DNA from 3 places in the Delftia sp. DLF01 genome. Region 1 is predicted to be linked to each of the others. Evidence: riboswitches for the same ligand, from Rfam matches in the RefSeq annotation. Region 1 holds a riboswitch; each other region holds the start of a gene.
The links. A riboswitch is a leader RNA that binds a small molecule or an ion and turns the genes downstream of it on or off. The one in region 1 is predicted to bind cobalamin.

Region 1 (3,265 bases):
GCCTGCCAGACGCCCACGCGGTAGTGGCCCCAGAGGTTGGCCGTGGTCTTGGCCACGTTCTGCGGGCGGTTGCCGGCGCGGTTGCCGCCGGCCTCGATGAGCTTGTCGAACTGGGCGTCCACATAGGACAGATTGCCCTCCACGCGCAGGGCGGGCGTGGCCTGGAAGGTGGCGGTGACCTCGGCCCCGCGCGAGGACTGGCTGCCGCCCTGGATGGAGATGGCCGGGCGGTCCGGGTCGCGCGTGATGATGTCGTCCTTCTTGATGTCGAACACGGCCAGCGTCCACTCGCCGCGCCCGCCGGCCACCTGTTGCTTGATGCCGATCTCGGCCTGGCGGCCCTTGCTCAGCTTGTAAGCCGTGTTGGCCAGGTTCAGCGACACCAGGCTGTTGACGGGATCGTGTCCCGAGCTGATCTGCCCATAGACATGGGTGTTGCGGGCCAGCTCATAGGTCAGGCCCAGGCGCCAGGAGGTGGCGGCCAGCGTCTTGTTGAAATCAGTGCCGCCCACCAGCGAGTGGCTGGCAAAGTCGTAGACATCGCGGCGCAGGCCGGCCATGGCCAGCCAGCGGTTGCTGATGCGCCAGGCATCTTCCAGGTACAGGGCATGCTGGGTCACGCCGGTTTCTGTCTTGGCGGCGGTGAGATCGGGGCTGGCCCAGCTGCCATGCACGGGATCCCAGGCCGAGACCGTGGACGAGCCGCCATAGGGCGAGTTGTTGGACAGCCGCAGGTTGATGCGCGCGGCCTCCCAGCCCATGGCGATCTTGTGCGAGCCCCGGTCCACGTTCAGGCCCAGGCGGTTGCCGGTCTGCTCCAGGTCGTGCAGGATTTCCAGGTAGTCGGAGCGGCCCACGGTCCAGGTGGCGGGGTTGAGCGCGTAGGCCTCGATGTTGCGCCAGTGGCGGTCGGACTGCACGTGGTACAGCTCGTTGCGCACCGTCAACCAGTCATTGGCCTTCCATTGCACCTTGGCGCGCAGGCGCTCGTCGGCATAGCGCAGCACGCTGTCTTCGGCGTTGTAGTTGCGGTCGCGCAGGGACTCCACCACCTTGCCGTCCAGGCCCGGCGTGCCCCAGTAACGGCTGGGCTTTTGCACGCTGCGGTCGGCAATCAGGTCGATCTGCAGGTCGCTCGTGGGCTCCAAGCGCAGCGTGCTCATGAACTTGCCGTTGCGCGACTGGTCCAGATCGCGCTCGCCTGCGCTGCGGGCGGTGTAGCTGTCGATGCGGTAGCTGGCATAGGCGCCCAGGGCGCCGGTCACGCCCAGGCCCAGGCGCAGCGTGTCGTCCGTGCCCGCGCCCACCAGCACCTCGGCCGAGCTGGTGCGGCTGGGCTGCTTGCGGATGGCGTTGACCGTGGCGCCCATGGTGCCGCTGCCGTACATCAGCGAGGCCGGGCCGCGCAGCACGTCGATGCGCTCGTAGCCCCAGCTGTCACCCGGATAGGCCGTGGTGCCGGCGGCCACGCCCAGCACCATGCCGTCTTCGGCCACGCCCACGGAATTGACACCCGCAAAGCCGCGGCTGCTGAAGGCCAGGCCGCCGTTGCCCGGCGTGCTGCTGGAGGTCAGGCCCACGGTGCGTGTGACGGCGTCCACCAGGGCGTAGTCGCCGCGCTCCTGCATCTGCTCGGCAGAGACGCCGTCCACGCTGGCCGGCACTTCCTGGTTGGAGACGCCGGTATGGCTGGCAGAGCGCGCAGGCTGGGCCAGTTGCTGGCCTATGCGTTCGGCCTGGCCGGTGACCTGGACCTCGGGCAGGGCGGTTGATGGGGGCGTTGGCGTGGGCGTTTGGGTTTGAGCCTGCGCCGGCAGGCAGATGAAGGCGCAGGCCAGGGCCAGCGGGCTCAGCCGCACGGAAAGGGACTGGGCAGCGCGAGCGCTGGAAACCCTGGAAAAGGAAGAATGCATTTCGAACATCGGTCTTCGACCGTCTGATGCGAAAGCAAGGCACTGCCACCTCTCCAGCCAGCGTGGGAGGAAGGGGAGCAGGACGTTGCCATCCGCACCCCGCAGACAGTCAAGAAAACGCCTGCACAGCAGGCGCGAAACGCAGCAGGCCGGTCTCCGGGCTCACAAGCGGCGCAAGAACATGCCTTGCGCCCAGCGCCCCGTCTTCCCAATCCACCCGCGAAAAGCTGCATGCTGCAGACCACGCCATGAACCAGTGACAGCCTGTCATCGCCCCTCCGCAGGGTTGCGGAGACTGGCGGGACAGGCATGGAGCGCCTTGACTTGTTTACCGTTGCGGGGGCAGCCAAGGCCTGTGCCGGCAGCGCAAAAAGCATTTGCTGGCAGTCACCTTGTTCCCGTTTCATCCCCATGGCTGGCATGTGGACACCTGTTGCACGGATGCCTTTGCAGGCGCGGCATTATAGCCAGCGGTCTGTTTGCAGAGCCTTTGGCGCCTGGGGCACGTCGTGCAAAAGCAGCTCCAGACCCAGCCACTCGCCACGGTGAACGCGGCTGATGGCATGCCGCAGGTGCACGCGGTAAAAGCCTGCCGCACCGCGCACCGGGCGCGGCCCCGTGGCGATGATGGCCGCATCCCCCAGGCTCAGCGGCAGCACCATGGGGCGCGATTGCATGCGCGGGCGCTGCTCGGTCATCACGAATTCGCCGCCCTCGAAATCCTGGCCCGGCCGGGACAGCAGCAGCACCAGCTGCAGCGGAAACACCGCCGCACCTTCGCTGTATGAACGCAGCGGGGCATGGCCCGCTTGCGGCACGCGCAGCAGATGTGGCTGCGGCTGCGTTTGGCCTGCTTGCCGGCCCTGACGCATGAAATCCTCGAAGCAGCCTGGCAACCCAGGCTGCATGCCCATGTGTTCGCGCCAGCGGTTGGCCAGGGCCAGCAGATGCCCGTACAGCACCGGGCGCCATGCCTGCACGCAGGGCGGCAGGCCAGACGCGGCTGCCGCCTCGCGGGCCAAGGCGCGGCTTTCATCCGCAGTCAGCAGCTGCGGCAGCAGGGCATGGCCTTCGGCATCGAGCTCAGCGGCAATCCGCGCCCAATCCAGGCGGGCGAAGCGATCCTGGCTGTTGAGCCTGTCCATTTCAGACCGTCCAACCATTCAGCCCGCCTTGCGAAAAGTGAGATTGATGCGCCGCCCGCCCAGCAGCGGGTGAGGCTGGTCCTTGAGCGGCAACACGCCGTGGTGACGCAGCCGATCCACACCGCCCCAGACCACCACGTCGCCATGCTGCAGCGGCACCCTGGCCGTGCTGTCCGCGCGCGCCAGTCCTCCAAACAGAAACGTGGC
Region 2 (3,265 bases), on a different contig from region 1:
AGGCGGTTGGCACCGGCCGCATAGTGCAGGCCCGTTTCCACGTTGGTGCTGCTTTCGGGCTTGAGGTCGGCCGCCGCCTGGCCCGTGAAGCGCTCGTACAGCGTGGGCGTTCTGAAGGCCGTGCCGGCCGATGCCACCCAGCGCCAGCGCTCGTCGATCTGCAGGCCGTAGCCCAGGCCGCCCGTGGTCTTGTTCTGCTGGTCGCGCACCTGGTCGTGGCGCAGGTTGGCGTCGAACTGGTGGCGTCCCTCCGTCAGGCGCCAGCCGGCCGACAGGGAGTTCTGCACGCGCCGGCTGTCGGTGTTCTGGGTCCAGGCGTATTGCGTGTCCAGCTTGTCCTCGCGGCGCTCCAGGTCGATGTTGAAACGGTGCTGGCCCAGCGTGAACAGGTTCTGCAGCAGGTAGTTGGTGGAGCGGCCCTTGGCGCTTTCGGGCGACTGGGTGTGGCGGTCGCTTTGGCTGTCGGTATGGGAGATCTGGACCACGCTTTTGTAGATGGCGTTCCAGCCGGCCTGCCAGCGCAGGCTGCCGGTGGTGTTCTTGACCACGTCGTAGTCGTCGAACGGCGGCGGGCTCTGGTCGTAGTGGGTGCGCAGGCGGCTGTGCAGCAGGCTGGCATCGATCTGGTGGATGCCCGTTTTGTAGCCCGCGTTCAGGCCCAGCGAGGTGTTGCTGTAGCCATCCTTGTCCGGGTTGGGCGAGAAGGTGTTTCCGGGGTAGACGTCGAAGCCGTCACTGCGCTCGTCAGCCAGGTTCAGCCCATAGGTGAAGCCGTTGGCACCGCCCTGAAATCCCGTGGCGAGCTTGCTGGTGCCCTGGTTGCCTATGCCGGCCTCGGCATAGGCGCGGGTCTGGCCGTCCGCCCGCTTGGTGAAGATCTGGATCACGCCGCCCATGGCGTCTGAGCCATAGATGGCGGCGGCCGGGCCGCGCAGCACTTCGATGCGCTCGATCTGCGCCAGCGGCAGGGTGGACCAGACCGCGCCGCCCTGCAGCTCCTGCGAGCTGTAGCGCACGCCGTCGATGAACACGGCAGTGTGCTGGTTGCTGGTGCCGCGCAGGTAGACCGAGGTGACCTGGCCCGGCCCGCCATTGCGGTTGATCTGCACGCCCGGCACCTGCACCAGCAGGTCGGCCACGCCCGTGGCGCCGCTGCGGGCAATGGTCTCGGCGTCGATCACGGTCATGTCGGCCGTGACGGTGTGCAGGGACTGTTCGCTGCGCGAGGCAGTGACGACCACGGTATCGAGCTGGGAGGCCTGTGCGCGCTGCGCCTGTTGTGCCTGTGCTTGGGCCTGGCAGGCCAGCAGCGAGGCCGCAGCCAGGGCGGACAACGTGCGCAGTACGGGAAACGCCGAGGGCGAGCGAAGAGCGGCGCCAGGGGCGCGCGCGAGGGCGAGGGTGTGCATGGATGCGAGCCAGTTGCGCGCCAGCGACCCCGCCGGCACGGAAACCACAAAGACCGGCTGCGCTGCATGCGCGGCCGGCCGCCTGTTGGCCGGTATCCAGACTGGTGACGCACTCGCCAAGGCCTTCCCGGGCTGTACGCCCAGTGGCACGGGTTTGGCGGGGGCCGGTGCCATGCACGCGGCGTTTCACTCACTGTTGCGGGGGCAGTACATGCGGGCGGCTTTATCTGGCCGCCCCATGTTTCCCGTTTAACCGCAGCCCCTGGGGCTGCTGGCACCAACGGCGGCGATTGTACGGCGGGGCGTTCAGTACCGATGTAAAGCTTGCTTGACATGTCCGCGGATGGCATTGCACAATGTCAAGCATCCTTTACACATTGCGAGAGACTTCCATGAATCAAACAACGGTCACCAACCGCCGCTATCAGAAGGAACTTGGATTTGCGCTGCTGCTCTACATGGCGCTGCTTGTGGGGGCGCTTTTGCTCAGCGCCGACATGCAGGCCGGGGCCCTGCGCACGGCGCTGCTGCTGAGCCCCATGCTGGCGTTTGCGCTGGCCGTGCGGGCCATCGTGCGCCTGGTGCGCGATACCGACGAGTTCCTGCGCAAGTCCATGCTGGAGCAGCTGGCGATTGCGGCGGCGGGTACGGCGGGCCTCACCTTCACCTACGGATTCCTGGAAATGGCAGGTTTTCCCAAGCTCAGCATGTTCATGGTATGGCCCTTGATGGGTGCGCTCTGGGTGGCGGCTTCGGTGGCCCACTGGCTGCGCAGCCGATGAGCTGTTCCGCCAAAGTGCCCCTCCCATGAAAAATGACCCCCGCGCTCCCCTTGCTGTGCAAGGTCCGCTGCCCCCCGAGGGGGTGCCTTTTCATCTTGGGGCGGCCCTGCGATGAAAAACACCATCCGTGAACTGCGCGCCGAGCGCGGCTGGAGCCAGGCTGCGCTGGCGGACCTGCTGGGCGTGTCGCGCCAGACCGTGAACGCGATCGAGACAGGCCGCTACGACCCCAGCCTGCCGCTGGCATTCGCCATCGCCCGGGTGTTCGAGACCCGTATCGAGTCCATCTTTGAAGAGGGATGAGCGCCGCGTTCAGGCCACGATCATGACCAGCAGCACCAGGCCCAGCAGGGCCAGGTAGGCCTTGGCATGCAGGGCATCGGGAATGCGGCCGATCAGCGGGGCCGCCAGCCTGATGCCGGTCCACGATCCGGCCGTCAGCAATGCAAAGGCCTGCAGGTCCACATAGCCCACATGCCAGGGGCCCAGCCCCGCGCCCCGCGATGCCAGCATGTAGGCAGCGGTGCCCGCCACGGCCATGGGCAGGGACAGCGGGCTGGCCATGGCCGTGGCCGCCGCCATGCTGGCGCCACGCCTGCGCATCAGCGGCACGGTCATCACGCTGCCGCCCACGCCCAGGAAGGCTGCAATCGCGCCAATCGCCAGGCCTGCGATGGCGGCGGGCCTGCGGCCCATGGGCTGCAATTGGGCGGTGGTGCCGTGCACGAAGCCCGGGCGCAGCAGCGCGTCGGCAATGGTCAGCGCAAGGTAGGCAATGAAAGCCCAGCGCACCCATTCCCCGCTGATCCAGGTGGCGGCCGCCGCGCCCGCCACGGCGCCGGCCGCGATGAAGCCGGCCAGTGCCCGCACCTGATCCCAGGGCAGAGCGCCCGCGCGGTGCTGGCGCAGCGTGGCCATGGAGGCGCCGAAAATCATCACGCAGGTGGAGGTGGCCACGGCAATGTGCATGGCAGCCTGGCCAACGGCGGAGTCCGCGCCGTGGATGGAGGTCAGCAGCGCATAAAGCAGCGGAACGGCCACGAAGCCGCCGCCAAAGCCGAAGAGCACGGTGGT
Region 3 (3,265 bases), on a different contig from region 1:
CGCGCGCCACGATGTCGGCCGCGTTGTTGGCGTAGTCCGAGGTGTTGGTCGTGGCCCCGCGCGAGACGGTGATGATGCGGTCGGTGATGGTGTTCTGGAACAGGGCCGCATCCACGCGCCAGCCGGGCTGCTGCAGCGCGGCGCCGACCTCGATCTGGCGGCTGGTCTCGGGCTTGAGGTTGGGGTTGCCGAAGGTGCGGCCACCGCCGACGGCCGTGAAGTCCGAAGCCAGCTCCGTGGCCGTGGGCGCGCGAAAGCCCGTGGAGGCGGCAGCGCGCAGCGTGAGCCGGTCCGTGGCCTTCCAGGTGGCGCCGGCCGACCAGGTGTGGTTGTCGTAGTCGCGCGTGCTGGCCTGGGCCAGGGCGAGGTTGGGCGTATCGTCGAAACGCGTCGTGCCCCAGGTCTTGCGCAGGCCGGCACGCAGGGTCAGGCGGTCGTCGAACAGGGTCTGCGCGTCCTCGAAGTACAGCGCGTGCACCTGCTCGGTCTGGTTGTTGTCGTAGGGCGCGACCTGGCCCGCCGGGCCGCCCGGCATGGCCACGCGCAGGCGGTCGGAGCGCAGCTTGCTGCGCTCCCAGTCGAAGCCCATCAGCAGGTCATTGGTCTGGCTGACACGCAGGCGCGGCTGAAAGCGCAGGCCCGTGGCGTCCAGCTGGCGATGGTTGTAGTCGCGCGCCGTGCCGGGCACGGCACTGTTGCCCGAGCGGATCACGGGCGATGCCCAGTTGAACTCATCGGTATCGACCAGGCTGTAGAGGTGGGTCGTCCAGCTCAGGCGCTGGCCGGGCAGTGCGCCCTCGTAGGTCAGGTCCAGCGAGCGGTTGCTGCGGTTGTCGCGGCTGTAGATGTTGGCGCCCGATCCGCGAAAACCCGCGTTGTAGATGCCGTCCGTGCGCATTTGCAGCTCCACGCGGTGCAGCTCGTGCAGCTGCCAGCCCAGGGCGCCGCTGGCGCCGCGCCGCTTCCAGCCCGTGTTCTCCATGCGCGTGCCGCCGTCGCCCGACTCGTAGTCGCCGCGCCCGCCTGCGCTCACGCCGAAGTACCAGTCGAAGCGGTCATTGGCGCCGGCCGTCTGCGCATCGGTGCGCCACAGGTCCCATGAACCGGCCGAGATCTGGGCGCGCGTGCCGGGTGCAGTAGCTCCCGTCTTCATGATGATGTTGACCACCCCGCCCATGGCCTGGCTGCCGTAGATCACCGAGGACGGGCCGCGCACGATCTCGATGCGCTCCACATCCGAGGGGCTGAGCTTGGACAGGTTGGCCGTGCCCGCGCGCCGGCCGTTGACCAGCACCAGCACCTGGCTGCGGAAGTCGCGCCCCTGGCCGTCGGTGGAGGCGCCGCGCAGGTTCATCGAGGTCTGGGCCGCCGTCCATTCGCTGAGAAAGCCCACGGCGTTCTCGGCCAGCAGGTCGGTGACCGAGCGCGCGCTGGAGCGCTCTATGGCCTCGCGGTCGATGGTCTGCGTGGTGCCCGCGATGCGGCTGCGCGCCTCGGGCCGCGCGGTGGCGGTCACGAAGACGGCGTCCAGCGCATCGTCGGCGGAGTCTGTGGATCGGCCCGAAGCCGGCTCCTGCGCGGCGCCGGCCGCTGCAGCGCAGCTGGCCAGCAGGACGGCGGCCGCTACGGGCCGCAGGCTGGCGACAAGAGGGAGAACAGAGAGAAGGCCGGAGGAATCGGCGGCCGAGGAAGCGAAGCGCATGCGTTGACCCAACTGCCCCACTCACCCGCGGGGCCTATCGTCTGAACCACGCCGCACAGCGCGCACGCCGGAGCCGGCCACGGCAGCGCAGGCTGGGGCCGGACCGGACAGGCGCACTCCCGCGGCGTCCGAAAGCAGTGCAGAAGGCCGGTATCCGGGCTTGCGGAACGCTGCGGCGCGCAGGGTGGGCGCGCTGCGGCAGGCATCCCCGCCTTCCCATGTCCGTCCAGACACAGTGGCTTGCGGCGCGCAACCGGTGGGTGGCGCGCCAGCGTGGGGAGTTGTATTCCGCTGACCGTTGCGGGGGCAGCGCAGGCATTGCGAGCGGCCACCTCGATGGCATCGCGCACCTGCTTCCCGTTGAACCCCTGGCCGGCAAGCGGCATGGGGCACCTTCAGCAACAGCGCACCGCCACGGCCCAGGGGCTGCGGCGGTGCGCCAGCGGCGGATTATCGCTGATGCTGTCTAGAGCCAGAAGCCCGGCACCCGGGCCAGCGCCCGCAGCGCGCGGCGGCTGCTGCGCGCGCTGGTGGCCAGGCGGGCCTGCAGGTAGCCGGCGGCGAACCAGGCGCGCGGGTCGCGCGCGGCCTCGGCATGGAAATGCTCGGCCGCCACGGCCATGTCGTTGTGCAGGCCCAGCGCGTCCTGGGCGGGCACCAGCGCCTCGGCAAAGCGCCGGCCCTTTTTGCCGGGCCACATTCCGGGCGCGAATTCCCGGGCAAAGTCCGCCAGGTAGCGCAGGCGCTTGAGCCGCTTGCGCACGCGGTGCTGCTGCGCCAGCGGCAGGCGGTCGAAGTGCCGGCCGTCGCGCAGCACCTGGCGGTGCAGGCGCGCCAGCCGCCGGGCCAGGTACTTGCGCGTGCCTGCGGCGGACAGGTGGGCAAAACGGGCCGATGGCTCTGCCTGCGCCAGCGCCTGGATCTCGGCCAGCGCGTGCAGGAATGGCGGCTCGCGCACGGCAGCGGCTGCATCCGCCTGCACGGCCTGCGGCGCCTGCCACTCGCACAGGGGCGCATGGGCGGCCTGCAGCAGCGGGCGCACCACATCGGCCAACGTATCGGCATCGCGCAGCGTGCCCAGTTGCGCAAAGGCCTGGGCCAGGGGGTCATCCCATTCGGCGCGCATGCCGGGCGCCAGCCCTGTGCACTCACGCAGCACGGTGCGCAGGCGCCGCAGGGCCACGCGCAGCTGGTGAATGGTCTCGGCATCGCTGCCACCGCCCTCCAAAACCGCCAGATGCGACTGCACCTGGGCCAGGGCAGCAGCCAGCGCCGCACGCACAAAGCCGGCCGCATCGGGCCGGTCAGGGTGCTGCTTCGCAGGGGTGGACATGGTCAGGAGAGGGTGTGCGGGCGCTGCTGCGATTGTGGGCACCGCCCGGCCCCCGGGTCAATCGGCGCCATCCCCGCTCAGGCTGTGCAGCGCGGGCCGGGCAATGCGCACATAGTCGGCCGAGTCCAGCACGATGGAGCGGTCCAGCCGGCCCGCGTTGAAGGCGATCTCGCCAAAGCGCTCGACCAGGGCCGGGTCCACCACCAGGCGCACCTGCGGGTTGAAGGAGA

Region 2: it holds a riboswitch for cobalamin, as region 1 does, so the genes downstream of both, IB269_RS15455 (TonB-dependent receptor domain-containing protein) here and IB269_RS08245 (TonB-dependent receptor) in region 1, are expected to answer to the same signal.
Region 3: it holds a riboswitch for cobalamin, as region 1 does, so the genes downstream of both, IB269_RS22440 (TonB-dependent receptor) here and IB269_RS08245 (TonB-dependent receptor) in region 1, are expected to answer to the same signal.

What each region holds. Positions count from the first base shown of each region.
Region 1 covers NZ_JACVAZ010000001.1:1,856,414-1,859,678, reverse strand. The annotation lists gene IB269_RS08245 (TonB-dependent receptor) at 1-1,922, opposite strand, end outside; cobalamin riboswitch at 2,043-2,362, opposite strand; gene IB269_RS08240 (2OG-Fe(II) oxygenase) at 2,375-3,058, opposite strand; gene alkB (DNA oxidative demethylase AlkB) at 3,077-3,265, opposite strand, start outside.
Region 2 covers NZ_JACVAZ010000003.1:51,463-54,727, reverse strand. The annotation lists gene IB269_RS15455 (TonB-dependent receptor domain-containing protein) at 1-1,409, opposite strand, end outside; cobalamin riboswitch at 1,479-1,706, opposite strand; gene IB269_RS15450 (hypothetical protein) at 1,802-2,191, shown strand; gene IB269_RS15445 (helix-turn-helix transcriptional regulator) at 2,303-2,494, shown strand; gene IB269_RS15440 (sulfite exporter TauE/SafE family protein) at 2,504-3,265, opposite strand, start outside.
Region 3 covers NZ_JACVAZ010000004.1:303,789-307,053, reverse strand. The annotation lists gene IB269_RS22440 (TonB-dependent receptor) at 1-1,702, opposite strand, end outside; cobalamin riboswitch at 1,830-2,114, opposite strand; gene IB269_RS22435 (CHAD domain-containing protein) at 2,169-3,035, opposite strand; gene IB269_RS22430 (YbaK/prolyl-tRNA synthetase associated domain-containing protein) at 3,093-3,265, opposite strand, start outside.